3 regions of the Gallaecimonas xiamenensis 3-C-1 genome follow, and region 2 is predicted to be linked to each of the others. Evidence: predicted binding sites of a transcription regulator. Region 2 holds the regulator's gene; each other region holds the start of a gene.
What was found. The regulator Fur, encoded in region 2, represses iron uptake genes when iron is present. The targets are predictions, from matches to a motif close to ATAATAATGAGAACNACTATCAA.
Positions count from the first base shown of each region.

Region 1: a site for Fur is predicted at 3,353-3,375, ahead of B3C1_RS14575 (TonB-dependent siderophore receptor). Genes of this name have one in related genera too.
Region 3: a site for Fur is predicted at 7,428-7,450, ahead of B3C1_RS13860 (Nramp family divalent metal transporter). Genes of this name have one in related genera too.

Region 1 covers NZ_AMRI01000022.1:48,183-58,065, reverse strand. Annotated here, with positions in the region: gene B3C1_RS14585 (helix-turn-helix domain-containing protein) at 1-119, shown strand, start outside; gene B3C1_RS14580 (alpha/beta hydrolase) at 160-1,044, opposite strand; gene B3C1_RS14575 (TonB-dependent siderophore receptor) at 1,091-3,313, opposite strand; gene B3C1_RS14570 (L,D-transpeptidase family protein) at 3,502-3,975, opposite strand; gene B3C1_RS14565 (linear amide C-N hydrolase) at 4,169-5,227, shown strand; gene B3C1_RS14560 (TonB-dependent receptor) at 5,261-7,552, opposite strand; gene B3C1_RS14555 (helix-turn-helix domain-containing protein) at 7,810-8,988, shown strand; gene B3C1_RS14550 (M20 family peptidase) at 9,092-9,883, shown strand, end outside.
Region 2 covers NZ_AMRI01000001.1:148,800-158,682, forward strand. Annotated here, with positions in the region: gene B3C1_RS00730 (DMT family transporter) at 38-931, opposite strand; gene ansA (asparaginase) at 931-1,941, opposite strand; gene sppA (signal peptide peptidase SppA) at 2,023-3,828, opposite strand; gene B3C1_RS00745 (oxidoreductase) at 4,017-6,044, shown strand; gene fur (ferric iron uptake transcriptional regulator) at 6,078-6,521, opposite strand; gene B3C1_RS00755 (DUF4442 domain-containing protein) at 6,650-7,129, shown strand; gene fldA (flavodoxin FldA) at 7,159-7,686, opposite strand; gene ybfE (LexA regulated protein) at 7,692-7,991, opposite strand; gene B3C1_RS00770 (DUF2788 domain-containing protein) at 7,991-8,212, opposite strand; gene B3C1_RS00775 (alpha/beta fold hydrolase) at 8,265-9,020, opposite strand; gene B3C1_RS00780 (hypothetical protein) at 9,131-9,637, shown strand; gene B3C1_RS00785 (phosphohexomutase domain-containing protein) at 9,647-9,883, shown strand, end outside.
Region 3 covers NZ_AMRI01000020.1:61,612-71,494, reverse strand. Annotated here, with positions in the region: gene B3C1_RS13890 (MFS transporter) at 38-1,240, shown strand; gene B3C1_RS13885 (RrF2 family transcriptional regulator) at 1,346-1,864, opposite strand; gene B3C1_RS13880 (NAD(P)/FAD-dependent oxidoreductase) at 2,180-3,382, shown strand; gene B3C1_RS13875 (D-hexose-6-phosphate mutarotase) at 3,424-4,278, opposite strand; gene B3C1_RS13870 (MFS transporter) at 4,436-5,701, shown strand; gene B3C1_RS19865 (CBS domain-containing protein) at 5,740-6,177, shown strand; gene B3C1_RS13865 (GGDEF domain-containing protein) at 6,059-7,327, opposite strand; gene B3C1_RS13860 (Nramp family divalent metal transporter) at 7,490-8,740, shown strand; gene B3C1_RS13855 (OpgD/OpgG family glucan biosynthesis protein) at 8,724-9,883, opposite strand, start outside.

The DNA of each region.
Region 1 (9,883 bases), on a different contig from region 2:
TGAATATGGGTACCTTGCGCCATTGGGAGCAGGGGCGCCGCGAGCCCACGGGGCCGGCGAAAGCCATACTGCGTGCCTTGGAAAACGACCTGTCGCGGGTCATGGCCGCCCTCAAATAACAAAGCCCCGCCAAAGCGGGGCTTTTTCTTGCCTGTTTATCTAGTCGTCCAGGTGGCCCTGGGCCAGGCGCAAGGCCGGCAGCAGCGAGGCGGGCAACAAAGGCCCGTGGCTAAGGGCGGGATATTCGCGGTAATGCACCCTGACGCCGGGCAGCTCAGCCAGTTGGCGGCTGGCTTGGCGGATGGCATCAGGGGGAGCCTTGCCCCTGGCCGGGCGAGGCCCCCTGTCCTTTGCCTTGGCGCCGCCATGCATGATCAATACCGCCGTGCCTGGGGCAGGGGGATGCTCGGCCAGGGCCTTGAGGCGCGCCAGGGGCTCACCGTCTTGCCACCAAAAGGACGGGTCGGCAGCGGCGTAAGCCTGAAAACTTGCCGGCGCCGTGGCCAGCACGTGCATGGTAAAGAGGCCGCCGAAAGAATGACCCCACAAGGTCTGGCGCTGGCGGTCGATGGTCACGAGACCCGCTACCAGCGGTTTTATCTTGGCTTCGATAAGGGCGAGAAACTCATCGGCGCCGCCGGCCGGCCTTTCTCCTTCGATAGGTTTGCCGTCCAGGGCCGGCGGCGTGTAGTCCAGGGCCCTGGCGTTCACGTCAAAACGCAGTTCGGTCTGGTAACCGATAGCCACCAGCACCGGCAGGGTTTGGGCGGCCAGGGGGGCCAGTTTATTGTCGTCAAGGGCCGCCATGGCGGCATTGCCGTCCAGCAGGTAGAGCACCGGGAAGCCGGCTTCGGGTGCCTGGGCCTTGGGAATGGCCACCGTCAGCTTGTAGTGGCGCTGGCCGTCCGCCGAGTCCAGCAGTTGGCTTTGGAAACGGTAGTAGCGGGAGCTGCCATCGGCCCAGGTGGGGCCCAGGGGCTTGGACAGGTCGGGGCGGGCCTGGGCGCCAAAGGCCAGCAGGCATAGCAACAGGACACGTAACATCAGTAAGTCCTCATAATAAAAAAGCCCGCCAGGCGGGCTTTGTCAGTTAGAAGCTGTAGGTGGCTGACAGGTAGTAGGCGCGGCCCGGCTCGTTGTAGGTGTTGGCACCGGCCCCGCCACTGTTGTTTTCACGGAGCAACTGGCGGTCGGTAAGGTTGGTGACGCCGAAACCAAAACGCAGGGCGTAGTTCAGGCGGTAGCTGCCGCCCAGGCTCAGCACCGAGTAAGGGTCTCGCTCCTTGAGGGCGTCCCCTTCGGCGCTGGCACCGGTGCTGGTGAGGTTACGGGGCTTCTGAGTGCCGTAACGGGTGGCGGTGAAAGACAGCATCAGCGCCTCATTCACCTGCCAGTCGAGCATGGAGTTGACGGTATAGCGGGGGATCACCGACAGGGGCTCACCTGTGTCCTTGTCGTTGTTTTCATCCATGTAGGTGAAGTTGGTGTTCCAGCTCAGCACCTCGCCCATCTGGCCCAGCAAAGGCACCTTGAGGTTACCTTCCACCCCTGCCACCACCGCCTTGTCGGCGTTGCTCCACTTGAAGACGCGGCCGTCGCTGTCGGTGGTACCGGTGGGCACCATGCCGGAGATGATCTTGTTCTTATAGTCGTTGCGGAAGTAGGCCAGGCTGGCGGTCCAGCCGCCGTTGACGTACTCCAGGCCCAGCTCCTTGTTGACGCTGGTCTCGGCGTCCAGGTCGTCATTACCCTGGATATAGCAGCCGGCTCCCAGGCTGGGGAAGTCTACAGGGCAGCCGTTGCCTCTGGTGTAGTAGAGGTAGTTGGGGTTGGCCTGGTAGAGGTTGGGGGCCTTGAAGGCCTTGGCAATGCCGCCGCGCAGGGTCAGGTTGTCGGTCAACTGGTAGGCGGTGCTCAGGTAGGGGCTCCAGTTGTTGCCGAACAGGCTGTTGTGGTCAAAGCGCACCCCGGGGGTGAGGATCCAGTCCAGGGTCAGCTCGATATTGTCTTCGACGTAGAGGGCCTGGTAAGTGGCGTCGGACTTGCCGTCACGGGTGCCTTCTTCGGCGCCCGGTACCGCGCCGCCGGAGCCTGTGCCTTGGCTCATGGAGTAGGGGTCGTCCAACTCGTCCTTGCCCAGTTCCATACCCAGGGTCAGCATCTGGCTGAGGCCGGCAAAATCCAGGGGGATGTTGATGTCACCGTTGAGGGTCAGACTGTCCAGGGTAGAGGTGGACTTGGCGCCGTCGTTGGTGATGCTGCCTTCCACGCCGCCGGCCAGGCCTTCGTTGAGGCGATAGTTGCGGGTGTTTTCATAAGCCAATACCAGGTTGGAAGTGGCAAAGCCCCAGTCGGCCCTGTGGGCCACGGACGCGGCGCTGCGGTAGACGGTGTTGGTTTCGGCGCCGCCGTTGGCCAATTCGGTCAACAGGTCAGAGCCGTTGCTGCTCACCGCCCTGTCACCGGCGTAGATGTTGCCCTGGCGGCTGTAGCCGGCTTCAAATTCCAGCACCTGCTCCGGGCTCAGATCCCAGCGCAACAGGCCGTTGATGTCCTTGTTGCGGACCCCCTCACGGCCGGCCGGGGGGGTGGCCCCCTCGCTGTTGGCAAAGTCGCCGTTGAGATCCAGGCTGTCGGCGTCGGTTTTATTGATGTTGCCGTAGAGGCGGAAAGACAGGTCCTGGCTCAGGCCGCCGGCCAGGTTAAAGCCCAGGCGGCGGGTATTGCCTTCGCGGCTGTCCTCGGGCTCGGCTGCAAAGAGGCTGACGGAACCGGTCAGGGCTTCGCTGGGGGCTTTGGTGACGATGTTGATCACGCCGCCGGCGGCGCCGGAACCGTAGCGGGCAGCGGCCGGGCCGCGCAGCACCTCGATACGCTCTACCGCTTCTACCGGCACCCAGTTGGTGTCGCCCCGGCTGTTACGCTCACCGGAGCGGCCCATGCGTACCGCATTGCGCGAGCTGACCGGCTTGCCGTCCACCAGGATCAGGGTGTTTTCCGGGCCCATGCCACGCAGATCGATTTGGCGGTTATTGCCGTACTGGCCGGAGGCGCTGTTGCCGGTGAGGTTGACCCCGGGCATCTTGCGGATGATCTCGGACAGATCGTTGGCCGGCGGGCGGCGGATCAGATCCTCGGCAGTAATGACCGACACCCCCAGCGACTGCTTCACCTGCTCCTGGGCCGTACCCAGCACCAGGATATTTTCCTGGGCATCCTGCTGCTTGGCCTCATCGGCATGGGCAAAGGCGGCGCCAAGCGCCAGAGTCAGGGCGCTGCAGGCAAAAAGGGCAGCAGGAGTGCGGGTGGCCATGGAATATCCTCTTCGTGGCTAAGCGGGAATCACTCACATATACAAATGAGAGTGATTATCAATGGCGACGAAGGGTACTGCTCACAACAATGGCTGTAAAGCTAAAAACTCCGGTGGATGCGACGAACGGTTGGCCTTGGCCAATGGACGGGAAAGGCTCTAAGGAAGGATGGCGGAGCCACCAAGGATCAGGGGTAGATCTCGATGGGTGTACCTGGGGCCACGGCAGCCCAGAGCTCGTCCATGTCTTGGTTGAGCAGGGCGATGCAACCGTTGGTCCAGTTGGACGGTTGCACCCTGGGGTTAAAGCCGCTGCGCTGGCCGTGGATCATGATGCGCCCACCAGGGGGCACGCCCATGGCCCTGGCCCGGGCTAGATCATCGGCATTGGGGTAGTCGATATGGATGGCCTTGTAGAAGGCGGAATCGGCTTTCTTGTAGTCCAGCAGGTAACGCCCCTCAGGGGTGCGTTGGTCACCCTCGCGAGTCTTGTGGCCAAAGGGGGCCGATCCCAAGGCTATCCAGAAGCGCTTGAAGACCTGGCCGTCTCTTACCAAGGAAAGGCTGTAGCTGGACTTGTGCACCACCACCTTGTCGGCCTGGGATGAGGCCGGGGCCAGGCTGGAAAACAACAGCAGGCAGCAAGACAGCAGCACTTTCATTGGGCACCTCAAGACGTTCACCTTTTATTCATAGTAAAGGGCCTGGGTAAAAATAAAAGGAGGCCGATCACGCTTTTTAAAAGCGACAGGGGGTTGGTGAATCCTTATATTAGCCTTGGCTTCTTGCGAGGCTAATCGCAGGCGACCATAGTCTTTTCTTGTTCTATCAAGCTGTTAGTGGCAAGGAGGCAAGATGAAGCGCAAGCACCCTCTGTTGGGACTGCTATTGGCAACCAGCATGCTCAGCCTGGGGGCCATGGCCTGTACCAGGGTGGTCTACCTAGGTGACAAAGGGGAGGTGATCACCGGCCGTACCATGGACTGGAAGGTAGATGTGGGTACCAACCTGTGGGTATTGCCAAGGGGCATGGCCCGCACTGGCCAGGCGGGGGAAAACTCCCTGCGCTGGACGTCCAGATACGGCTCGGTGGTGGCCACCGGATACGATATTTCCACCACCGACGGGGTTAACGAGAAGGGCCTGGCCGCCAACCTGCTGTGGCTGGTGGCGTCGCAGTACCCGGACTTCAACCAGGACAGCAAACCCGGGCTGACCATAGCGGCCTGGGCCCAGTATGTGTTGGACAATTTCGCCACAGTGGACCAGGCGGTCAAGGCCTTGGCCCAGGAGCCCTTCACCTTGGTAACGGACCAGGTGCCTGGCGAAAAACGCCTGGCCACCTTGCACCTGTCGTTGTCCGACAGCAGTGGCGACAGCGCCATCATCGAGTACCTGGGAGGCCGCCAGGTGATCCACCACGGCCGTCAGTACCAGGTGATGACCAACTCTCCCGTGTTCGACCAGCAACTGGCCCTGAATAGCTACTGGCAACAGATTGGTGGCACCGTGATGTTGCCCGGGACCAACAGGGCGTCTGACCGTTTTGCCCGGGCTGCCTTTTACATCAATGCCATTCCCAAGCACGAAGACCCAGCCAAGGCGGTGGCCAGCGTATTTAGCGTGATACGCAATGTCTCGGTCCCCTTTGGCCTGACGACGCCGGACCAGCCCAATATTTCCTCCACCCGTTGGCGGACCCTGGTGGACCACAAGGCCATGCGCTATTTCTTCGAGTCGGCCCTGACCCCCAATACCTTCTGGGTCAACCTCAAAGATCTCGATTTCTCCGCCGAGACCGGCCAGGTGAAAAAACTGGATTTGGGGCCAGAGCAGCGCAATGTCTATGCCGGCAATGTGGCTGGCAAGTTCCAGGCGAGTCCGCCCTTTCCCTTTCTTGGGCTGACTCCATAAGCGTTTAAAAAAGGGCCCGCAAGGGCCCTTTTCTCAGTAGAAGCTGTAGATGAAGCTGATGCCGAAGGTCCGTGGCGGGGCATAGATCTCGGTGCTGATACTGAGGTCGGAGCTGGCCAGGTCCTGTACATAGACCTTGTCGTCCTGGTCCAGCAGGTTCTTGGCCCAGAGCATCACTTCCAGGCTGCCGTCATCGGACACCAGGCCCAGTTGGGCGTTGACCCTGTGGCTGTCGTCCAACTTGGTGCTGTCAAGGTTGCGGGCGTCGGAATACATGGCGCTGTGGTAGCTGTAATCAAGGCCGGCGAACAGGTCCCAGTTGCTCAGCAGCGGGTAGTCAAGGTTGACGCCGGCGGTGGCGGTCCACTTGGAGGCGCCGGGCAGCCGGTTGCCGGTGCAATCATCCACGGCGTGGCAGTTGCTGAAGTCATCGAAGGTGGCGTCGGCATAACCCAGGGCGGCATTGAAGGACAGGTACTGATGGGCCCTGACCGTCAGTTCCGCTTCAAGGCCCTTACTGGTGGCGGCGGGGCCGTTGATCACCCGGTTAACACCGGCGTCGTCCACCACCCGGGTCTGGATGTCCTGGTAATCCAGGTAGAAAGCGGCCAGGTTCAGGCGCACCCGGCGCTCGAACAGATCGCTTTTCAGGCCCAGCTCATAGCTGGTGACCTGTTCCCGGCCAAAGTCCATCTGCGGGTTGCTGGTGTCGCCCCCGATAGCGTCCAGGGACTGGGGCCGGAAGTTATAGCCCCCTTCCTTGTAGCCACGGGACACCTTGGCGTAGGTGTGGATGGGCTGATCGGTCAGCCCCTCGATACGGGCATTGGCCCCCAGGGTCCAGGACAGGAAGCTGTCGTCCTGCTTCTGGTGGGTTTCGGGAATGTCGTGGTAGTCCAGCAGGTAGACGCCGGGCAGAGAGGTGGCAAAACCGTTCTGGAAGAAGCGCATCTTCTTGTCCACCTGGGAATAACGCAGGCCGACAAAACCGCTGTAGATGTCGCTGAAGTCGTAGGTGAGGTTACCGAAGGCGGCGCTGCTCTTGGTGCTCAAATCGCCCCCCAACGTTACCCCGGCCCTCGGCGCCAGGTTCAGGCTCTGGGGGTAGGGCTGGGGCAGGCCGGTGGGGATACCGAAGATACCGGCCGTCGAGCCGAAGGCCTGGTCGTTGACTGCGTCGTTATCCAGATAATAGAGGCCGGCCACATAGCGCAGGGGCTGGTCCGAGGGGGAGATCAGCTGGAATTCCTGGGTGAACTGGTCGTTGTTCTCGGTTTCTACCGAATGGTAGAGGCGGATGTCGGTGCCGTCGGCGTCATTGCCGACGCTGGAATCATAGACTTTGCGGGCGGTGATGGCCTTGAACTCAAAGCCGTTGTCGAAGCGGTAGCTCAAGGTGGCATCCAGGCCCCAGTTGTCGCGGCTGCCAAAGGACTCGTCGGCATTGGCGTAGAGGTCGCGCTTGCCCGGGGTCAGGTAGTCGGCGGCGCTGACGCCGTTGTTGTACAGGCCAAGGGCGGCCAGGCCATAGGGGCTGACGGCGGTCAGCTTGTTGGCCGGGGGCAGGGAGTCTTCCTTTAACAGCTCGGCGTTGACGTCCAGGGTCAGCTGGTCGTTGGGGGTAAAGCGGAACTGGGCGCGGCCGCCGTAGCGGTCGTCGTCTTGCAGGTCTTCGCCGCCGGCCAGGTTGTGCTGGTAGCCGTCCCGTTTCACCGAAAAGCCGGTCAGGCTGGCGGCCAGGGTGTTGTCGATAAGGGGCCCGGAGATATAGCCGTTGAAGCGGCGCAAATCGTAGTTGCCAAGGTCAATCTTCAGTTTGCCTTCCAGCAAATCGGAGGGCTTGCGGGTAACGATATTGACCACCCCCAGGTTGGTGTTCTGGCCAAACAAGGTGCCCTGGGGGCCGCGCAGCACTTCCACCCGCTCTATGTTGCTCAGCTCCTGGTTAAAGCCGGTGGCCCTGGCATAGACCACGCCGTCCACGTAAATGCCCAGGCCCGGGCTGGTGCCGGAGTTGAACACACCGTTGGGGTTGGAAGGCACGCCGCGCATGTTGACCGTGGTGGCAAAGGGAGAATAGGTGGCCATGGTCAGGTTGGGCACCGAGTATTGGATATCCTGGAAAGACTGGATATTGCCCCGTTCCAGATCCTTGTTGCTCAGCACCGACACCGCCAGGGGCACTTCCTGCAGGTTCTCACCGCGCTTTTGCGCCGTGACGGTGATCTGTTCCACTTCCAGGTTGTCGCTGTCCTGGGCCAGGGCATTGCTCAGGGGCAGCAGTATCAGCAGGCCGGGCAGGGCGGTTTTGGGGGATGGCTTCACTGTCCTTCTCCTTGTCAGGGCTATTGTTATGGCCAGCGTCCCGTTACGGCAAAGGACGGCATTGGCGTTGTTATAACCAAGGTCGCGAGGGGCGGCGTCCGACTTTGCAAAGTTGTAGCGAAATGGTGCAAGCAGTTGTACGGATTGGCAAAGCTGGAATAGGAAAGTACCGCATTTTGTGAGCTGGCGCCTTTTCCCTGACTGTTATTCATTTGTAATCTAGGGGCCATAACAACAAAAGAAGGGAAGTATCATTGATGCAAGGGCTGCTGGATAGGGAATTGACGTTGCACCTAAACAGCCTGGTGATACTGCTGGGTGTGGCCATGGGCCTGGGATTGGCCTTTTACATGTGGTGCCATGCCGCCGCAGGCAAAGCGGCCCGCCTTTGCCTGGGGCTGATGATGGCGGTGGTGGGAGTCTTGGCACTGACCTATGTGCTGCGCCGGGAATCCCTGGGATTGGGGCTGGTGCTGCTGACCCTCACCTCCCTGCAGATGGCCTTGGGGCCGCTGCTCTACCTTTATACCCGTATCCTCACCCAGGACGGCTTTCGCTGGCAGCGCCGCCAGCTGTGGCATTTCTTGCCGGTCCTGCTGTTGGGTTTGCTGTGGCTGGGGCAACTGCCCCTGGCCGAAGACGGCGTGCTGACCCTGTCTTGCGCCACCATTGGCCCTTGCGATCTACTGAACCAAAGCCGCTTTGTGCACAGGGCCTTTACCTGGATGTCGCTGCTGGCCTACGGCTGGTGGTCCCTGACCCTGCTCAAGCCCTACGGCGAGCGGATCCGCGCCTGCTATTCGGATATCGAAGGCATCAACCTGGCCTGGCTGCAATTGCTGGTTCGCAGCTTCCTGGGGCTGACGGTGCTGGCCATGGCCATGGAACTGGGCCATCACCTGGGGCTGCCCCTGGATCTCAACGGTGCCCAGCTTCAGGCCTGGGGGCCGCTGCTGTGGTCGGTGCTTATCGTGCATTATGGCCTGCGCCAACAGGGGGCCAGCAAGGGCAGCCCCCCCGACGCGCCGGCGGCTCAGGCCGAGCCCCGCAAGTACCAGACCTCCAGCCTCACCAAGAGCGACGCCGGCCAGTTGTGGGAGCGCCTGCAGCGGCTAATGGTCAAGGAGGCCCCCTATCTGGAACATGGCCTGAAGATCTCCGAACTGGCGGCCCGCCTGGACGTGCCGCCCCACCATTTGTCGGAAACCATCAATGGCCTGGCCGGCCAGAGCTTTTACGACTACATCAATCAGTTTCGCCTGGACCAGGCCCTGCGGCTGCTGGCGGATCCGGCTTTTGGCCACCTGTCGGTGACGGAGGTGGGCTTTGAAGCCGGTTTCAACTCCAACTCCACCTTCTTTGCCCATTTCAAGAAACGCTACAACCAGACCCCCAGCGCCTACCGGCGCCAATTGCAGCCCGCCGAAGCCGGATAATTGCAGTTTTGCAAAGGCGGACGTCAGGGCCCTTTGGCTGGGGTATACCCCTGAACATCGCACCCGGTATGGCGCCGGGTGCCTTTGTTGAGAGGTCCAAGGCATGACGATTCGAAGAGCCCTGCTGGTACTGCTGGCGGCCCTGGTACTGTTGGCGGCAGTGCTGGTGGTCCGTACCCTGCAATTTACCCCCGCCCCCCAACCCCAGCAGCCGCGCCAGACGGTGGCGGTGGATGCCCAGCAGGTGGCGGCCCACCTGGCCGAGGCCATTCGTTTCAGGACAGTGTCCTACGGTGAAGCCGAGCGTATCGACTACGACCAGTTCGGCGCCTTTATCCAATGGCTGGGCCAAACCTATCCCAAGGTCCACCAGGTGCTGAGCCGCACCCCCATCAACCAGTACACCCAGCTCTATCGCTGGCAGGGCACTGATCCCAGCCTGGCCCCGGTGTTGCTGTCGGCCCACTTCGACGTGGTGCCGGTAGATCCGGGCAGTGAAGCCCTGTGGCAGCACCCGCCCTTTGCCGGCGTGGTGGCGGACGGCCAGGTATGGGGCCGGGGCGCCTTGGACGACAAAGGCTCGGTAGTGTCCCTGATGGAGTCCCTGACGCTGCTGATAGATCAAGGCTTTAGCCCCAAGCGCACCATCTTGGTGGCCCTCACCCATGACGAGGAAATCGGCTCGCGCCACGGTGCCCAGGCGGTGGTGGCTAAGCTCAAGGCCGACGGCATCAAGCCGGCCTGGTCCCTGGATGAAGGCTCTTTTATCCTCGACGGCGTGGTGCCCGGCGTCACCCAGAAGGTGGCCAGCATCAATGTCGCCGAGAAGGGCTTTTTAACCCTGGAACTGGTGGCCAGGGCCCAGGGCGGCCACAGCTCCATGCCCCCCAGGGAA
Region 2 (9,883 bases):
CCTAGAGGGAAGGGCCCTTGTCAATGGGCCCCGGGGCCTATTTTTGCTGCTGCTTCAGTTTGGCCAACTGTTGTACCCCCAGGCCGGCCAAAATAAAGCCAAGACCCCAGAGGGTGGAGGGCAAAATGGCTTCTCCCACCAGGGTCGACAGCAGCCACAGGGACAGGAAAGGGGACAGGAAGATGAGGTTGGACAGCCTTGCGGTGTGGTCGCTCAGCTTCATGGCGCTTAGCCATAGCAAAAAGGCAAAGCCCATCTCAAAGGCACCGATATAGACAGCCCCCAAAGTGCCGCTCAGGCTGAAGTCAAAGCGCCCTTGCCATAAAAGCGCCCCTATCACCCCCGGCAACCCCAGGGCAAAGCCCAGCAGCAGGCTCAGTACCGGGTCGTCCTGGTGGCGGGTTTTGGCTATCCAATAGCCCGACCAGATAAGGGTGGAGGCCAGGGCCAGGGCCACTCCCAGGGGGCTGACAAAATCCAGGGTCCAAGGCTGGCCACGGGTGGCAATGACCAAGACCCCGGTATAGCCCAGCACTATGGCCAGGGCGTCAAAACGGCTGAGCTTTTGGCCGAGAAAGGGCACCGCCAGCAGGCTGAGGCTAATGGCCCAGGTGTAGTTAAGGGCCTGGGCCTGCTGGGCCGGCAGCAGATCGTAGGCGGCAAAGAGCACCAGGTAGTAACCGCAGGGGTTCAGGCAGCCCAGCAGCAGGTAGTAGCCTGGCCTGGTCTTTAGGAGCGGCCACAGCTGGCCCAGCTTTCCTTGCTTGGCCGCCACCAGGGTCAGGATAACCAGGGTAGTGAGGGAGGCCACCAGCAGCATCTGGGCCGTGCCAAGCTCCCGTAAGGTGAGCTTGAAGGCGCTGGCCACGGTGGACCACATCAGCACCGTGGCCAGGGCAAAGAGCAGGGCCTTGGACTCGTTCTTGGCCATCAGACGCTGAGCTCGCCCCGCAGGTTTTCGGCCAGCTGTTCCCGCACTGCTTTGGGGCTGAGGTTTTGGCTGAACAGGAAATGGAGCTTGGTCAGGGCCGCTTCTACCGTCATGTCGCCCCCGGAGATGACGCCGCAGGCGGCCAGGCCGGTGCCGGTGGCATAGCCGGTCATATTGACCGCGCCTTTAAAGCACTGGCTGAGGTTGATCACCACTATGCCTTGCTCCGAGGCCTTCTCCAGGGCCGCCAGCAGCTTGGGGTTGCTGGGGGCATTGCCCACCCCGTAGCTTTGCAGGATCAGGGCCTTGACCGGCTGCTGGATAAGGTTGCTGATGATAAGGGGGTCTATGCCCGGGTAGAGGCGCACCATGCCGATGGGTTGGGGGGTGATACGGTGGACCTTGAAATCCCCCTTTGGCTGCAGGGCCTGCTTGGCCCCCACCTTGCGAATTTGGATGCCCGCTTCCAACAGCGGCGGGAAGTTGGGGGAGGCAAAGGCGTCAAAACCGTCGGCATGGGCCTTGGTGGCGCGGTTGCCGCGAAACAGCTGGTTGTTGAAGAACAGGCTGACTTCGGCGATGGGGTAGTCGGCGGCCAGGTAGAGGGCGGTCAGCAGATTTTCCTGGCCGTCGGAGCGCAGCGCCGACAGGGGGATCTGCGAGCCGGTAACGATAACCGGCTTGCCGAGGTTTTCCAGCATGAACGACAGGGCCGAGGCGGTGTAGGCCATGGTGTCGGTACCATGCAGGATCACGAAGCCGTCGTACTGGTCATAGTGCTGCTGGATGTCGTCGGCGATATGCTGCCAGTCCGCCGGGGTCATGTCGGAGCTGTCCATCAGCGGGCAGTATTCATGGATATCAAAGTCCGGCATCTCGGGGCGCTGGAAGTCCGGGTGGCTCTTGACGTGCTCCACCAGATAACCGGGCACCGGCACATAGCCTTTGGCGGATTTTTGCATGCCGATGGTACCGCCGGTGTAGGCGACGTAGATGCGCTTTTTGGCCATGAACTGCTCCTGTAGAACCATTGGCGCGCATTATAAGAAAAAACCGGGCCAGGGCCCGGTTTTTTGTGGTCTTACAAGTTGTTACTCGTAGCCGCAGTCGCGGCAATACAGGTACATGCCTTGGGGGTCCTGCATCTCCACCAGGGGAGCCACTTCCTTGTCCAGGGCCTTGAGCAACTGGCTGACCCAAGGGGTTTGGGATGTCTGCATACCGGCGGCCAGTTTGGCGGCGTCGCCGAACAGGGCCTGCATGAACTCCTCTTTGGGGCTCAGGGGGCGCTTGACCTGCTCTACCTTGTACTTGTCCAGGCCTGCCATCTGGGCGGCGTCATCGATAGCCACCTGGATGTCGCCCAGCTTGTCCACCAGGCCCAGTTCCTTGGCTTGGGCACCAATCCAGATACGGCCCTGGGCGATCTGGTTGACCTGTTCCTTGGTCATGTTGCGGCTCTCGGCCACCAGGTTGAGGAAGCGGTCGTAGCCGTTTTCAACGTTGGCCTGGATGATGGCCTTGAAGTTGTCGGACAAAGGCCGGGTCAGGGTCAGGCCGGCGTAGTCGGAGGTGCCGACACCGTCACTGTGCACGCCGATGGCGTCCAGGCTGTTCTCGAAGGTGGCCAGCAGCCCGAAGATGCCGATAGAACCGGTCAGGGTAGTGGGGTGGGCGACGATTTCGTCGGCACTGGCGGAGATCCAGTAGCCGCCGGACGCCGCATAGGTACCCATGGACGCCACCACTGGCTTGCCGGCCTTTTTCAGCTCCAGCAGTTCCTTGCGGATGATTTCACTGGCAAAGGCGCTGCCGCCGGGGCTGTCGACCCGCAGCACCACGGCCTTGATGTCGTCATCCAGGCGGGCCTGGCGCAGCAGGGCGGCGATGGTGTCGCCACCGGACATGTTCACCGGCGCTTCGCCGTCCACTATTTCACCCTGGGCCACTACCACGCCCACTTTCGGACCCGGTTTGGGCATCGGCAGTTTGGGATGGATGATGGACAGGTAGTCGTCAAAGCTGATGCGGCGGTAGTGATGGTCCTCGTCTTCCCCGGTCAGGGCGATAAGGGCCTGGTCCATCTCTTCGCGGGAAGCCAGCTTGTCCACCAGGCCTTCTTTGAGGGCCAGTTGGGCAAAGTCGGCACCGGCGCCTTTGAAGCGAGCCGGCAGGTTATCCAGCATGGCGTCCAGGGCACCGGGCTCGAGCTTACGCAGCTCAACAATCTTGTCCTGGTATTGCTGCCACAGGGCGCCCAGGAAGACGCGGTTGGCTTCCTTGGCCGGCTCGGACATGTCGTCGCGGATATAGGGCTCCACCGCCGACTTGAAGGTACCGACCCTAAACACATGGGTGGTGATCTTCAGCTTGTCCAGCAAGGACTTGTAGTAGATGCGGTAGCGGCCAAAACCGTCGATGGACATAAAGCCCACGTCGTTGAGGTAGATGGTGTCGGCGTAGGCGGCCAGCAGGTATTGGCCCTGGGTGTAGTAGTCACCCTTGGCGATCACCTGTTTGCCGGCGGCCTTGAAGTCGTTGATGGCGTCACCGATGGTCATCAGCTTGTCGGGACTGGTAGTCCACAGGCCATCGAGTTTGAGCACCATCAGCTTGATGCGGTTGTCGTCCTTGGCGTTCTTGATAACGTCCAGCACGTCGCTCATCTGAATTTCGGGGGGCTCCTTGCTGCCTTGCAGCTCCTGGGCCACCGCCTCCAGAGGATCGACGGTCTTGGCCTTCTCGACCAGCACGCCGTCCAGGTTCAGCAGCAGGGCGCCGTCTTTGGGCACTTCCGGCCCTTCGCTTTCACCCAAAGAGCCGATAATGGCGATCACGATGAAGAGCACCAACAAGCTCATCACCAGGCGGCGAAGGCCATTCAGGGCCTTCCACATGATGGAAAAAACCTTTTTTAACATCGTCAGCATAGGGGTCTGTGCTTCCTTGATCTTCAATGTCTTTTGGCATGCTATGGCATGCTATGGCATAGCGGGGCCGATGCGAAGCCGAATTTGTAACGGTTTGTTGATTCCAACTCATCGGATGAGTAGGCTTGCCAAAAAAGAAAAGGAACACTTGAGCGATGAATGCAGCCTATCCCCATATGCTCAGCCCCCTGGACCTGGGTTTCACCACCCTGAAAAACCGGGTGCTGATGGGTTCCATGCACACCGGCCTTGAAGAAGAAAAAAATGGCTTTGAAAAGATGGCCGCCTTCTACAAGGCCCGCGCCGAAGGCGGCGTCGGCCTTATCGTCACCGGCGGCATAGCCCCCAACTTCCGTGGCCGCCTGGCGCCTTTTGGCAGCCAGCTGTCCTTTGGCTTCCAGGCCAAAAAGCACAAGGTGGTGACCCAGGCGGTCCATGAGGCCGGCGGCAAGATCTGCCTGCAAATTCTCCATGCCGGCCGTTATGCCTACCATCCCTTTTCCCTGGCCCCCAGCGCCAAGAAGGCCCCCATCAACCCCTTCAAGCCCGGCGCCATGTCCGAGCGGCAGATAAAGGGCACCATCAAGGCCTTTGCCAAGACCGCCTACCTGGCCCAAAAGGCCGGCTATGACGGGGTCGAGGTGATGGGCTCCGAGGGTTACCTTATCAACCAGTTCCTGGCCAGCCGCACCAACAAGCGTAGCGATGCCTGGGGCGGCAGCTTTGAAAACCGCGCCCGCCTGGCCCTGGAGATCGTCCGTTCGGTGCGCAGCCGGGTCGGCAGCGACTTTATCATCATCTTCCGGCTGTCGATGCTGGAGCTGGTGGAAGAGGGCATGACCTGGGACGACGCCGTGCAGCTGGCCCGCTGGCTGGAAGAGGCCGGGGTGACCCTGATCAACACCGGTATCGGTTGGCATGAGGCGCGCATCCCCACCATCGTCACCTCGGTGCCAAGGGCCGCCTTTAGCTGGGTCACCGCCAAGATGAAGGCCGAGGGCCTCAAGGTGCCCCTTATTACCACCAACCGCATCAACGACCCCCAGGTGGCCGAGGAGATCCTGCAAAGTGGCCAGGCGGACATGGTGTCCATGGCAAGGCCGCTGCTGGCCGACCCGGATTTCGTCAACAAAGCTGCCGCAGGCCGCGCCGACCGCATCAACACCTGTATCGCCTGTAACCAGGCCTGCCTGGACCACGTGTTCGAGCAGAAAAGGGCCAGCTGCCTGGTCAACCCCCAGGCCTGTTTTGAAACCGAATTGATCTTCAAGACCGCCGCCAGCCCCAAACGCATCGGCGTGGTGGGGGCGGGCCCGGCCGGTATGGCCTTTGCCTGCTACGCCGCCGAGAAGGGCCATCAGGTGGTGCTGATGGACGCCGCCGCCGAGCTTGGTGGCCAGTTCAACTACGCCAAGCGCATTCCCGGCAAGGAAGAGTTCTACGAGACCCTGCGCTACTTCAAAAACCGCCTGGCTGACCTGGCTGTGGAAGTGCGCCTGAACGCGCCCCAGACCGCCGAGGGCTTGGCCGAGGCCGGTTTTGACGAGCTGGTTATCGCTACCGGCATCAACCCGCGCCGGCCGGCCATAGACGGCGTCGGCCATAGCAAGGTGCTGAGCTACCTGGACGTGCTGCGGGACAACAAGCCGGTGGGCAAGAAGGTGGCCATTATCGGCGCCGGTGGTATCGGCTTTGACGTGGCCGAGTTCCTGGCAGAACAGGGCCCCTCGGCCAGCCTCGACAAGGACCGCTGGCTGGCCCAGTGGGGCGTGGACCAGGCTCTGGGCACGGCGGGCGGCCTTAAGGTGCCGCAAAAACCTGAGGCCCACCGGGAGATCTGGCTGTTGCAGCGCAAGGCCAGCAAGGTGGGTAAGGGCCTTGGCAAAACCTCCGGCTGGGTGCATCGCCAGACCCTCAAAGACTTTGGGGTCAAGATGTGGTCAGGGGTGAGCTACGAGCGCATCGACGATGCCGGCCTGCATATCCGCAAGGGCGAACAGACCATGGTGCTGGATGTGGACCAGGTTGTGCTCTGCGCCGGCCAGGAGCCCAACAAGGGCCTGTGGCAGGCCTTGGCCGACAAGGGCGTGCAGGCGCACCTTATCGGTGGCGCCGACGTGGCGGCTGAGCTCGACGCCAAGCGCGCCATTCGCCAGGGCGCCGAATTGGCGGCCCGGCTCTAGGAAAAAAAGAGGCCAGGATAACCTGGCCTCTTTTCAGTCTTCACCGCGACGGCGTTTGTCGCATGAGACGGTGTCTTCACACTCGCCGTAGAGGTAGAGACTGTGGTGCGTCAGTTTGATGTGGTTGGTTTTAGCCACTGCTTTCTGGCGCTGTTCAATGACCTCATCCATAAACTCCACCACCAAGCCGCACTTTAGGCAGACCAGATGGTCGTGGTGGTGTTTTTGGGAGAGTTCGAAGACGGATTTGCCGCCTTCAAAGTGATGGCGGGTAACGATACCGGCGTCATCGAACTGGTTCAGTACCCGGTAGACGGTGGCCAGGCCGATCTCTTCGCCCAGCTCAATGAGCTTTTTGTAGAGATCTTCGGCACTGATGTGCTGGAAGTCGGGCTGTTGCAGCAATTCAAGGATCTTGACCCTGGGCAGGGTGACCTTGAGGCCAGCGTCGCGCAGCGCTTGATTCTCGTCCGCCATGAATGGTCCTGTTCGTGTTTTGGGCGGGATAGCCCGCGTTGGTTATCAGGAGAAAGGTACCCAAGTGGGCCGGCCTTTACCAGTGGCATGATACCAGTATTTGTTCGATTTTATCGATTAGGTGAATGATGAAAGCATGGTTGTTTAAAAAAGGTACGCGGATCCGGCATCTGCTGAATTTCTGGCCGCCTTTTCTGTTTACGGGGATCCGTATCGTTGAATTGTCTGAAGATTTTCGCCGTTGCCGGGTGGAGCTGAAAAACCGGCCCTGGACCAAAAATGCCAACGGTACCCAGTTCGGCGGCAGCCTCTTTGCCATGACAGACCCCATCTATGCGTTGATGCTGATGGGGATACTGGGCAAGCGCTACCATGTCTGGGACAGGGCCGCCAAAATCCATTTTGAGAAGCCCGGTGTAGGTAAAGTCTACGCCGAATTCCAGGTGACAGAGCAGATGCTGGCCGAGATTGAAGGGGCGACGGTGGCCGGGGAGAAGCACCTGCCGCAGATCGTCACCGACGTCAAAGACGGCAAAGGGGACCTGGTGGCCAAAATAGAGCGAACCCTCTATATCCGCCTCAAGCGCCGCTACCGCCCCGGCGTCTGAAAAAAAGCCCCTCAATCGAGGGGCTTTTTTTAGTCTTCCAGTTCGGCCAGGCACATCTCTTCGTATACCTGCTTGACCCACTTCTCCACCCGCTCGGCGGTGAGTTCGGGCTGGCGATCTTCGTCGATGCCCAGGCCAATAAAGTGGTTGTCGTCGGCCATGGCCTTGGAGGCCACATAGGTGTAACCCTCGGTGGACCAATGGCCGATGATGGTGGCGCCTTTGGCTTCGATGATGTCGCGCAGGGTGCCCATGGCGTCGAGGAAGTACTCGGCGTAGTCCTCCTGGTCGCCGCAGCCGAAGATGGCTACCAGCTTGTCGGAGAAGTCGATTTCTTCGAGGGTGGGGAAGAAATCGTCCCAGTCGCACTGGGATTCACCGTAGTACCAGGTGGGAATGCCGAGCAGCAGCAGGCTGAAGCCCTCGATGTCTTCCTTGCTGGACTTGGCGATGTCGTGGACTTCCACCAGGTGCTTGCCCAGCTGCTTCTGGATCATTTTGGCGACGGCTTCGGTGTTACCGGTATCGCTGCCGAAGAAGAGACCTACAGATGCCATTCGACTCAATTCCTCTCGGTGTTGGCGGCATCGAGCTCCTCGACGCCGGCTTTCAATATGTTTTCTATCAATTCGCTACGGCTGATGCTTTGCGCTTTGGCCAGATCGTTGAGGGTATCAAAGAGGGCGGATTCGACTTTCAGTTCCACCCTTTTCAGCCCTTTTTGTTTGTCTCTTTTGATCTGGTTCCGTTTGTTGACCTTCAGTTGTACCTGGCGCGGGAGGGGATTGGTTTTTGGACGCCCCCGGCGTTTTTCCTCGGCAAACAGGTCAATGGTTATCCTGTCCGAACTCTCTTTGGCCATTAACCGATACCTGAACTTTCCCAGATGAGTCTAATCACTTCTTTGGAGATAAACCCCGCACACCCCAGAAAGAGCACCAGCCAGACGATATAGCGGCCGAACTTAGGTACGTTTCCCCTTTTCAGCACATCCTGGATGGCCAGGCCTATCAATACGAAGATGGCCAGAAAAAACAGGTTGAGGCCTATCGCCTCTAGGGTTTCATAGTGCTCTGCCAGCATGGACTGCCGTTACCCTTCACAAGAACCGCCGGATTATACCCAAGGCGACCGGTCAGCTCAAAAAGTCCCTGACCAACTTATTGAACACGGCCGGTTTCTCGGCGTGCAGCCAGTGCCCGGTGCCGCTGATGACCTTGAGTTTGGCCCCAGGAAAGCGTTCCTGCACGGCGCCGCTGTGGGCCTCGGTCAGGTAAGGGGAGTCGCCGCCCTTGATAAAGAGGGTAGGGCCGCTAAAGGGCTGGCCTTCGGGGGCCTTGAGCACCTCGTCATAACGGGACACCAGCACCGGCACGTTAAGGCGCCAGTAAAAGCCCTGTTCGCCCTTTTGCAGGTTCTTGAGGATAAAAAGCCGCACCCCGGGCTCGCTGATATAGGGGCTGACCGCCTCTTCCACTTCTTTGCGGCTGTTGTAGCCGGCCGGGTCGACGTGGGTCAGGGCCTCAAAGACGTTGTCGTGGTGGCGGTGCTGGTAGGTGACAGGGGCTATGTCGGCCAGTACCAGGCGCGCCACCCGCTCGGGGTGACTCAGGGCCACCTGCATCACCACCTTGCCCCCCAGGGAGTGGCCCACCAGGTGCGCCTTGGCAATGCCCAGGGCGTCCATCAGGCTGATGATGTCTTCGCTCATGGCGTTGAGGCTCATGTCGTCGCTGTGAAAGGACTTGCCGTGGTTACGCAAGTCCACAGTGGTGACGGTAAAGGCATCTTCCAGGGCCCGGGCCAAATTGCCGAGGTTGTCCAAGGACCCGAACAGGCCATGGACCAGAATAACGTCGGGGCCCTGGCCCCTTTGCTGATAATTGAGCATCTGCTGCCTCCTACAAGGGGCTGCTATTGTGCAAAGGTCGAGGCGGGCATGCAAATGGCGGCTGCCTATGTATAATCGCCAAAGACATGAACAAGACCTTGAGATAAGGCATGAAAACCATCGAAGTCGATGACGAGCTGTATCACTACATCGCATCCAATACCCAGAACATCGGCGAAAGCGCCTCCGAGATCCTGCGCCGCCTGCTGGGCTTCGCCCCCCTGGAAAAGCCGCAAGAAAAGCTTCAGGACAAGCCCCAGGTCGCCAGCACTGCCGCCGTTGCGGCTGCTCCTGCTGCCCCAGCCGCCAAACCGCAGATGGAAGCCAACAGCGCCGTCGGCCGCTTTATCGGCGCCCTGACCGAGCTTTACCAGCGCCATGGTGACGCCTTTGGGGTGGTGCTCAATATCCGGGGCCGCGACCGCCTCTACTTTGCCACCAGCAGCGAAGAGCTGAACCAGGCTGGCAAGTCCACCAATCCCAAGGCCATCAGCGGTAGCCCATACTGGGTAGTGACCAACAACAACACCGAGAAAAAACGCACTATCGTGGCGCAAGTCATGGCGGAGTTAGGTTACGACGAGGAAGCTGTCAAAGCCTTTGCCGACAAGATCTAGGGAGAGCAGATGTCACTACACCCCAACGCGGGCAAGATGCCGGCGGCCCAAAGCCTGATTGACCCAAGCGAACTGGTCACCGCCTTTTTCACCTTGCAGCCCGATATTACGGTACCGGCCCAACGGGTCAGTTTCGGTACCTCCGGCCACCGGGGCTCTAGCCTCAACAAGGCCTTTAACGAGGCCCACTTGCTGGCAGTGGCCCAGGCGGTGGCCGATCACCGTAAAGAGCAGGGCATCAGCGGC
Region 3 (9,883 bases), on a different contig from region 2:
ACTGTCGCCCTGTTTTCTCAATGGAAGGTTGATAGGGATGAACCCCAAGGCAATGCCCAAGTGCTGGCTGCTGTTAGGCTGTATGACGCTTTTTCTGATGGCCCTGGACGGCTTGATACTGGTGCCCTTCGGGGCCGCCATCGCCACCCAGGCCGGGGTGGGGGCCGGATCTGCCGGTTACCTGACCGGCGCCTATGCCCTGGCGGCGGCGCTCAGCTCCCTGTTACTGGCCCGCTTCCGAGTTTGGGGCGGCAACAACCAGGCCCTGGTGCTGGCCAGCCTGCTGGGGCTGGGGGTCAGCACCCTGTTGTTTACGGCGGTGCAGGCCTTCCCTGCCTTGCTGGCCCTGCGCGCCCTGGCCGGGTTCAGCGCCGGGGTGTTGGCGGTGGCCAACCTCAGGTACCAGTTGCTGGTGGGGCAGGGCGCCGAGATCAAACAGCGCAGCGCCAAGCTGCTCAGCATGTATCCCCTGGCGCTGACCCTGGGGGTGCCGGGCCTACTTTGGCTGAGCGGTACCCAAAACTGGCGTCTGGGATTGCAGCTGCTGGGCGGCCTTTGCCTGGTGCTTTGCCTGGCCTGGGCTTGGGCGCCAAGACAACAGGGGACCCAGCCGGGCCAGGCTGGTGCTCCGGCTTTGGATAGCCGGGGGCGCCGGCGCCTGGCGGTGGCGGCCTTGCTGGTGTTTGTCACTGTGCTGGCCACCTTTGTGATGTCAACCCAGTTACCGGTGATGCTGGTGCAGCGCCTGCACAGCAGCGACAGCCTGCTGCAACTGAGTTACCTGGCAGGGGGCGCCGGCACTGTATTGCTGATGCAGGCCTATGGCCGATATGCCCAGCGCCTGGCTTTCCTGCCGCTGATGCTGGCGTTGTCGCTGTTGATGGTGGCCAGCAGCGCCCTGGCTCTGTTCAGCCTGTCGAGCGCCTTGGCTGCCGCCATGTTCGTGCTGTTTATGATGGCCAGCGCCACCCGCACCCTGGTGGTGGTGTCGGAAGTGCTGGCCGGTGCCGACGGCGCCGAGCGGCCCAGGCTGGTGGCCTTGCAGAATGCCTTGCAACACGGGGCCGTGGGTGTCGGCGGGTCCTTGGGCAGCCTTGCCCTTAACCATGGGCTGCCCGGCCAACTGGCCTACCATCAGCTGTTGGCCCTGGGGGCTGTACTGACCTTGCTGGGGCCGGTTTGTGTCTGGCTTTGGCACAGGGCCAGGGGCGCCCTGGCGACCGTGGCGGGCCCCGCCTGAACAGGAAAAAGGGCTGCCGGTAGAGGGCAGCCCTTGGCTGGGCGCAGTCCTGGGAGCGGCGGCGTTGCTGGCACTGCCAAGCCCCTGATGCCCGGCCCGGCGGGGTCAGGAGCCTTTTTCTCCCTTGTTTTCCTCGAACCAGACATCGATGCGCTGGCCGTAGTCGGCGGGGGCCTTGCGTTTGACCCGGCGGGCGATGTCCAGTAGGGTCTGCTGGGCCAGGGCCTCTTCCATCCGCTGCTGGGCCGCCTGCATTACCGCATGGACAGAGCAGGTGTCCGCCACCGCCCAGTCCGGGGTGCAGTTGCCGAACAGGGCGCAGTTCTCACGGATATTGCGACACTCGAAGATGGCCTTGTCGCCGTCAATGGCCTTGACCACGTCCAGCACCGTTATCTCATCGGCGGGCCTGGCCAGCTTGAAGCCGCCCCTGGGGCCAGAGGTGGCCTCCAGCAGCTTGGCCTTGGCCAGCTTGGTAAAGACCTTGGCCAGCAGCTCGGCCGGTACCCCTTGCAGTTCTGCCAGGGTCCGGGCATTGGCTTCGCGGCTCTCGCCTTTGCTGTCATCCACCAAAAAGAGCAGGCAATGCAGGCCGTATTCCACCCCTGAACTGTAGAGCGCCATCTTCATCTCCGATTAAAGTCATCTGCGATTATTTTTGTCGCCAATGAAAGGATCGCAGTTTTGCCCGGCGATGTACAGCCCGGGAAAAATCCCCTGTGATCCCTGCTTTTGCGAGTAATTCCGGTGCTGATAACCCGGCCTGACCCATGTCCTGGTCGCTTTTTTCGCGATCTAAAAAGATCTTGATCTCAAAATTAACGACAATTATAGTCGGAAATGTTCGGGGTGACTGATGCCCTGACGGGAGTCGCCTCGGGCCACTTTGCCCCCTTGAGCTTCTCGGTTATGCAGCCCATTTCCATTTGGAGTTACACCATGAAAAAGCGCATTTTGATCATCGGCAGCGGCTTTGCCGGTATGTGGAGCGCCCTGAGTGCCACCCGTCTGCTGGACCAGCACAACCGCGACGACGTGGACGTCACCGTACTGGCCCCCCAGGCCGAACTGCGGGTCCGCCCCCGTTTCTACGAGCAGCAGGTGCACCGCATGGTGGCGCCCTTGGCCGAGCTTTTTGACGCCGTCGGGGTGACCTTCATCAAGGGCTTTGCCAAAGAGATCGACGTGGCCGCCAAGGCGGTGCGCTACCAGGACCAAGCCGGTGAGGTTACCAGCCTGGCCTACGACAAGCTGGTGCTGGCCTCTGGCTCCAAAGTGATTCGCCCGGCCCTGCCCGGCATGAACCATGTCTTTGACGTGGACGAGCTGGACCAGGCCGTGCGCCTGGAGACCCATATCCAGGCCCTGGGCGAGCAGCCCGAGTCCCTGGCCCGTAACACCGTGGTGGTGGCCGGCGGCGGCTTTACCGGTATCGAAACGGCGGCGGAAATGCCTGAGCGCCTGCGTGCCGCCCTGGGTGCCGACGCCAAGACCCGCGTTATCATCATCGACAAGGCCACCGAAATTGCCGCTGCCCTGGGCCAAGGCCCCCGTGGCGCCATCGTCGATGCCAGCGAGGAGCTGGGCCTGGAGTGGCTGCTGGGCCGCACCGTTGCCAGCGCCGACGCCGACGGCGTTACCCTGGATAACGGCGAGCGCATCGACGCCAAGACCGTGATCTGGACCGTTGGGGTGCGGGCCGACGCCCTGACCGAGCAGATCCCTGCCGAGCGCGACAACTTCGGCCGCCTGCACGTGGACGACAACCTCAAGGTACTGGGCCTGGACGACGTCTTTGCCACCGGCGACACCGCCTACGCCAAGACCGACGATGCCGGTAACCACGCGCTGATGTCCTGCCAGCACGCCATTGCCCTGGGCCGCGCCAGTGGTAACAACGCTGCTGCCAGCCTGCTGGAGGTTGCTCCCCATCCTTACCGCCAGGAAATGTACGTGACCTGCCTGGATCTCGGTGCCTGGGGCGCCATGTACAGCGAAGGCTGGGACCGGGAAGTGAAGATGGTCAAAGACGAGGCCAAGCAGCTCAAGTCCCAGATCAACAGCGTCTGGATCTACCCCCCCGCTGCCGACCGGGCCCAGGCCCTGGCCGCCGCCGACCCCAGCATCCCGGTGGTCGCCTAAATAAAAAACGCCGGCTTATGCCGGCGTTTTTTTGCCTTAACTCAGGCCCAGCCCAGTTCGGTCACCAGGCTGTGCTGCTGGCCCGGGGCCAGGGTTACGGCGTCGCCGCCGACATTGGCCGCCTCCAGGCACAGCATCTGCCGGTAGCCGTCATCCGGGAACTGGCCGAGGGCCTTGGCCTTGTCCACCCAGGGGTTCCACAGCACCAGGCTGTGGCTGCCTTCGCGCTTGACCCGGATAAGGCCCTGGCCGGTGTCTATCTGTTGCAAAGGCTGCTGGCATTGGTACTGGCGGTCCAGTTCCCGGTCGATACGTACGGTACCGGCCTGGGGCAGGGGGCCTGTGCCCGCTTCCCAGTACTGGCTGCCATCGAGCCCCAGTACCTGCACCTGGTCGATATCCGGCACCGGGAAGTAACTGTGCAAGGCCTGGGTCAGCAGCAGTGGGCTGTGGCCTGTGTTGTCGGTGGTGAGGGTCAGGCGGGCGGTTTTGCCCAGCACCATCACCAGGCTCAGTTCGCAGCTGTGGGGCCAGTGCTGCTGGGGCAGGGCGTCCATGGGCAGGCTGAACTGGATTATCACTTCCCCGTCTCTGTCTTCCACATCCACCAGGTGCCATTCGCAGGTGCGGGCGTAGCCGTGGGCCGGCGCTTCGGGGCTGGGCTTGTTATTGCCGAACCAGGGCCAGCATACCGGCACCCCGCCGCGGATGGCCCGGCCCCTGGCGAAGTCCTCACTGGGGGACAGCCACAACAGCGGCCCTTGCCCCTTGGGCTGGAAATGGGTCAGGTGCGCTCCTTGCAGGAACACCCGGGCGTCACACAGAGGCGAATGAATGTCGAGGTAGGCCAGGCCACTGGCGGTTTGGCCGGTGCTGACCGAAGGGGGTAGGCTCATGCAGGCTCCCTTGCGCAATACGAGCCCCATTGTGCAAAGGGCCGGGGCCGGGGGCAAGGGTGGTCGCGCCAAAGTGGCCGTTGGTCCTCTGACCTGACTGACGGCCTGTCGCAAATCTGTTAGCGTCCAGTGACTTGTCTGTTGTTTTGGGGGGCCGATGGCCGCCGATACTTCCCTGTCCCGCCGGGACCTCAAGGTGCTGGGGCTGTCCGCCCTGGGGGGCGCCCTGGAGTTTTACGACTTCATCATCTTCGTGTTTTTCGCCAAGGCCATAGGCCAGCTGTTCTTTCCCCCGGACATGCCCGAATGGCTGCGCCAGTTGCAGACCTTCGGCATCTTTGCCGCCGGTTACCTGGCCCGGCCCCTGGGGGGCCTGGTCATGGCCCACTTCGGGGACCTTCTGGGGCGCAAGAAGATGTTCACCCTGTCCATCTTCCTGATGTCGGTGCCCACCTTGCTGATCGGGCTCCTGCCCACCTACGCCAGCTGGGGTTACGGGGCGGCCATCGCCCTGGTGCTGATGCGCATGCTGCAAGGGGCCGCCGTCGGCGGCGAGGTGCCGGGGGCCTGGGTGTTCGTGTCCGAGCACGTCAAAAAACACCATGTGGGGCTGGCCTGCGGCAGTTTGTCGGCGGGGCTGGTGGGGGGCATTTTGCTAGGCTCCTTGATGAGCGTCTTTATCAACAGCCACTTTGCCGACCAGCTCTTGGACTGGGCCTGGCGCCTGCCGTTTCTGGTGGGGGGGCTGTTTGGGCTTTTTGCCGTTTACCTGCGCCGCTACCTCCATGAAACCCCGGTCTTTGCCGAGCTGCAGGCCCGCCAGGCCCTGGCCCGGGAGCTGCCCCTGAAACTGCTGCTGCGGGGCCACAAGAAGGGGGTGCTGCTGGCCATGGGGGTGACCTGGATCCTCACCGGCGCCGTGGTGGTGGTGGTGCTGATGACCCCCACCTTGATCCAGGCCCAGGCCGGCATCGGTGCGGTAGACGCCTTCAAGGCCAATGCCCTGGCCACCCTGACGGTGATGCTGGGGGCGGTGCTGTCCGGCCATTTGAGCGACCGGCTGGGGCGCGGCCCGGTGCTGGCCGCCTGGAGCCTGCTGCTGGTGCTCAGTTACGGGCTGATGATGGCGCTGCTGCCGGCCATGCCCGGCGCCCTATACGGCCTTTATGCCCTGGCGGGGCTGGGGGTGGGCATTACCGGGGTGATCCCGGCGGTGGCGGTCAGCGCCTTTCCCGCCGAGGTGCGCTTTACCGGCCTGTCCTTTTCCTACAACCTGGCCTACGCCATTTTCGGCGGCTTTACCCCTATCCTGGTGTCGCTGCTGGTGGCCTGGCACTCCTTGGCGCCGGTGGGCTACCTGGGGGCCCTGGCGGTACTGGGGGTGGCAATGGGCCTGGCCCTTGGGCGGGGCAGAAGCAGCTGAGCTACCCTTAGGCTGAAGTTGCTGCCGGGAGTAAGGATATGACGGTTGCCAGCATCATGGCCGCACGGCCGGTTTCGGTGTCCATGGACGCCAGCCTGGCCCAAGTGCGCACCCTGTTTGATACCCACCCCTTCTACCATCTGCCGGTGCTGGACGGTGCCGGCTGTGTCGTTGGCCTGATGAGCCGGACCGACTACCTGGCCAACCTCAGCCCCTTCCTCAATACCCCGGCCGAGCGCAGCCTGGACCGAGACATCATGCTAAGGCCGGTGCACCAGTTTATGAGCCGCCAGGTGCCGCTGCTCAGGCCAGAACAACCCCTGCTGGAGGCGGCCCAGGTGATACTGGCCCACCATTTCAGCTGCCTGCCGGTGGTGGACTCGGAGCAGCGCCTGCTGGGGGTGTTGTCGTGGAAGGATCTGTTGCGGTTTGGCCTGAACCGGCCCCGGGCGCCGGCGAAGGCAGAGGCTGGCTGACCACCCTGTTGCGCCCCTGGTGTTTGGCCTGGTAGAGGACCTTGTCGGCCCGCCTGGACAAGGCGGCCAGGTCGTCCCCGTCCTCCCCCTGCGCCACCCCGAAAGACGCCGACACGCTGATGGCCATGTTGTTGAACCAGACCGGCTCGGCGCGCAGGGCCCTGCGCAGGGTTTCTGCCAGGGCCCGGGCCTGGGCCAGGGCGGTGCCGGGCAGGAAGATCACAAACTCCTCGCCGCCGAAACGGCCGAAGATATCCCCCTGCCTGATCCGGGCCGTGACCACCTGGGCCACTTCCATCAGCACCGCATCGCCACCGGCATGGCCATAGTTGTCGTTGATCTGCTTGAAGTTATCCAGGTCCATCATGATGCAGCTCAGGGGTGTGCCCTGGCGTTGGTGCTGGGCCAGGGCCTTGTTGGCAAAGGCCAGGGCGCAGCGGCGGTTGTAGATGCCGGTCAGGGCGTCCTGGGTGGCCAGTTGCCGCAGCTTGACGGTGGTGCGCTCGGCGCAGATCAGGAAAAAGCCCACCGTCAGCAGGGGCGGGGCCAATACCAGCACGAAGGTGGTGAGGGTCAGGGCCGGTGACTGGGTGGGCAGGGTTTTGTAGCCGTAGTCGCCAGCCAACCAGCCCAGCACCAACCGGGTAATGCTGACCAGGATGATGGACAGGAACAGCAGGGTCATCACCCCCACATGGGCCGAGGGGCGCTTGCGCCAGCCTTGCAGGCAATAGCTGAAGGCCAGGGTCCACACCACCACGGTCAGGGCCATCAGGATCAGGATACGGTAGCTGGAGGTGCCCAGCACCAGTTCGGTGTAGTAGAGCAGGGCGGTGCTCAGCACTATGGAGCCCAGCATCAGCCCCAGGTGTTGGCGCTGCTTGAACAGGCTGGCCAAGGCCAGGGCATAACCGCAATAGGCGCTGGCAAACAGCAGGTTGCCAACAACCAGGGACCAGGCCAGGGGCAGTGTGCCCCGGGTGGAAAAGAGGCCGTAGGCGGCCCCCATCAGCAGGTTGGCGCCGGCCCAGATCCGCATCTCCTTGCGGTATTGCTCGTCCCTTTGCAGGCTGGCGATCAGCATCCACAATCCCTTGACGCCCAACAGGGCGCTAAGGGCGACCAGGGATGTGACGAGGTCGATATGCATAAGTGAATGTCTTGCAACCATTTTCCTCAGTGTAACTGCTATTGGCGCCAGGGAAAGCCGGCCTTGGCCAGAGGGCAAAGCGATAAGCCTAATCGCCATTCTGTTATTGATAATTATTATCATCTAAGGCTAGGCTGTGATCATCCCCTGCTGTTGGAGTTGATGATGGACAAGGCCTTGCCCCAAGGCACAATGAGCCCCGGCCAGCGAAGGCTGCGCCTGTCGCTGCTGGGCCCGGCCTTTATCGCCGCCATCGGCTACATAGATCCGGGTAATTTCGCCACCAATATCCAGTCCGGTGCCCAGTTCGGCTACAGCCTGCTGTGGGTGCTGCTATGGGCCAACCTGATGGCGATGCTGGTGCAATGGTTGTCGGCCAAATTGGGGGTGGTGACCGGCAAAAACCTGGCCGAGCACCTGCGGGACCGGCTGCCCCACAAAGCCCTGGTGTGGCTGTATTGGTTGCAAGCCGAGGTAATTGCCATGGCCACCGACCTGGCCGAGTTCGTCGGCGCCGCCATCGGCTTTAAGATCCTCTTGGGGGTCAGCCTGCTGGAAGGGGCCCTTATCACCGGTGCCCTGACCTGGGCCATGCTGATGCTCCAGGGGCGGGGCCAGCCGCTGCTGGAAAGGGTGATAGGGGCCTTGCTGCTGCTGGTGGCGGCGGCCTTTATTGTCGAGCTGTTTTTGTCCAAACCAGCCCCGGGGCCGCTGCTGGAAGGGGTGCTTATCCCGGGCCTTGCCAACAGCGACGCCCTCTACCTGGCGGCGGGGCTGCTGGGGGCCACCGTTATGCCCCATGTCATCTACCTGCACTCGGCCCTGACCCAGCACCGCTACGGTAAAAACGTGGCCCAGAGCCTTAAGGCCACCCGTTGGGACGTGGCGGTGGCCATGACGGTGGCGGGCTTTGTCAACCTGGCCATGGTGGCGGTGGCGGCGGCTACTTTCCATAGTGGCGGCCAGGCCCAGGTGGCGGAGATTGAAGAGGCCCACCAGATGCTGGTGCCACTGCTGGGTCAGGGGGCGGCCACCCTCTTTGCCCTTAGCCTGATCGCCGCCGGGCTGTCGTCCACCGTGGTGGGCACCCTGGCCGGGCAGGTGGTGATGCAGGGCTTTTTGCACATTTCCCTGCCCCTGTGGCTAAGGCGCCTGGTGACCATGCTGCCGGCCCTGGCGGTGATTGCCCTGGGCTGGGACCCAACCCGCATCCTGGTGGCAAGCCAGGTGGTGCTGAGCTTCGGTATCGCCCTGGCGCTGGTGCCGCTGCTGCGCCTGACCAACGACAAGGCCCTGATGGGGCCCTGGGTCAACAAACCTCTGACCCGGGCCCTGGGCTGGCTGAGCGTGCTGGTGGTGGTGGGGCTGAACGGTTACCTGTTGCTGCACCTTGGTCTTATTGGCGAAGGTTAGGGGCGCTCAGGCTCCGGTCCCCGTCCGCCGGCGGCGTCCATTGATAGATCCAGGTTTCACTGAGGGCCTTACTGCCCTTGGCTAGGTAAAGACGCAGATCGATAGGTGCCTGCCCTGCCGGCGGCACCAGGTCGAAGCGGGCCCGGTAGCCGTCGTGGCCGGCAATGGGCCTGACCGACACCAGCTCCACCTTGCCGGCCGAGGCGCTGACCCTGGCCTCAAGGCCCGGGTCCTGGCCCAGCATCTTGAAGACATCCCCTTTGAAATCCACCACGAAGCGGTGGCTGTAATGCTGGCGCTGCTGGCCCACCACGCCGCCCATGCCGCTGCGGGTGGCGCTGACCGTGGCCAGGGGTGGCCGCACCGGCCCCTGGTTGCCCCAGTAAAGGTTGTAGCTGTAAAGCAGTTCCTGGCCGGGCTGCACCGGTTTGGCCGGCTGCCAGAAGGCGACGATGTTGTCGAAGGTCTCATCCTGGGTGGGGATCTCGGTGAGGGCCACGGCCCCCTTGCCCCAATCCCCCAGGGGTTCGACCCAGAGGCTGGGGCGTTTGTCGTAGAAGACGCCGTCGTCCTGGTAATGGTCAAAGTTGCGGTCCCGTTGCATCAGGCCAAAGCCCTTGGGGGATTGGTCCAGGAAACTGTTGAAGCGCAGGCTGGCGGGGTTGGCCAGGGGCCGCCACAGCCACTCGCCGTTACCGCGCCACAGGGCCAGGCCGTCGGAGTCGTGGATCTCCGGGCGCCAGTCCCAACCGGCGCGCCTGTCGTTTTCTCCCACCTGGTACATGCTGGTCAAAGGCGCTATGCCCAGGCGTTCTATGGCCTTGCGGGGATAGAGGGCGGCATCCACCCGCATCAGGGTGGGCTCTCCCGGGGTGATGACGAAGTGGTAGGCGCCGCTGATGCTGGGGGAGTCGAGCAGGGCGTAGAGTTCGGCGCTGTCGTCCTGGCCCTGGGGCCTGACCAGGTAAAAGCGGGTAAAGCGGGGAAACTCTTCCGGGCGGGGCAGGGCGGTGTCTACCGCCAGGCCCCTGGCCGACAGGCCGTACTGCATGCTCGAGCCCACCGCCCGAAAATAACTGGCGCCAAGGAAGGACACCAGATCCCGCTGCCAGTCGGTCTGGCCGTGCAGGCGAAAGCCGGCAA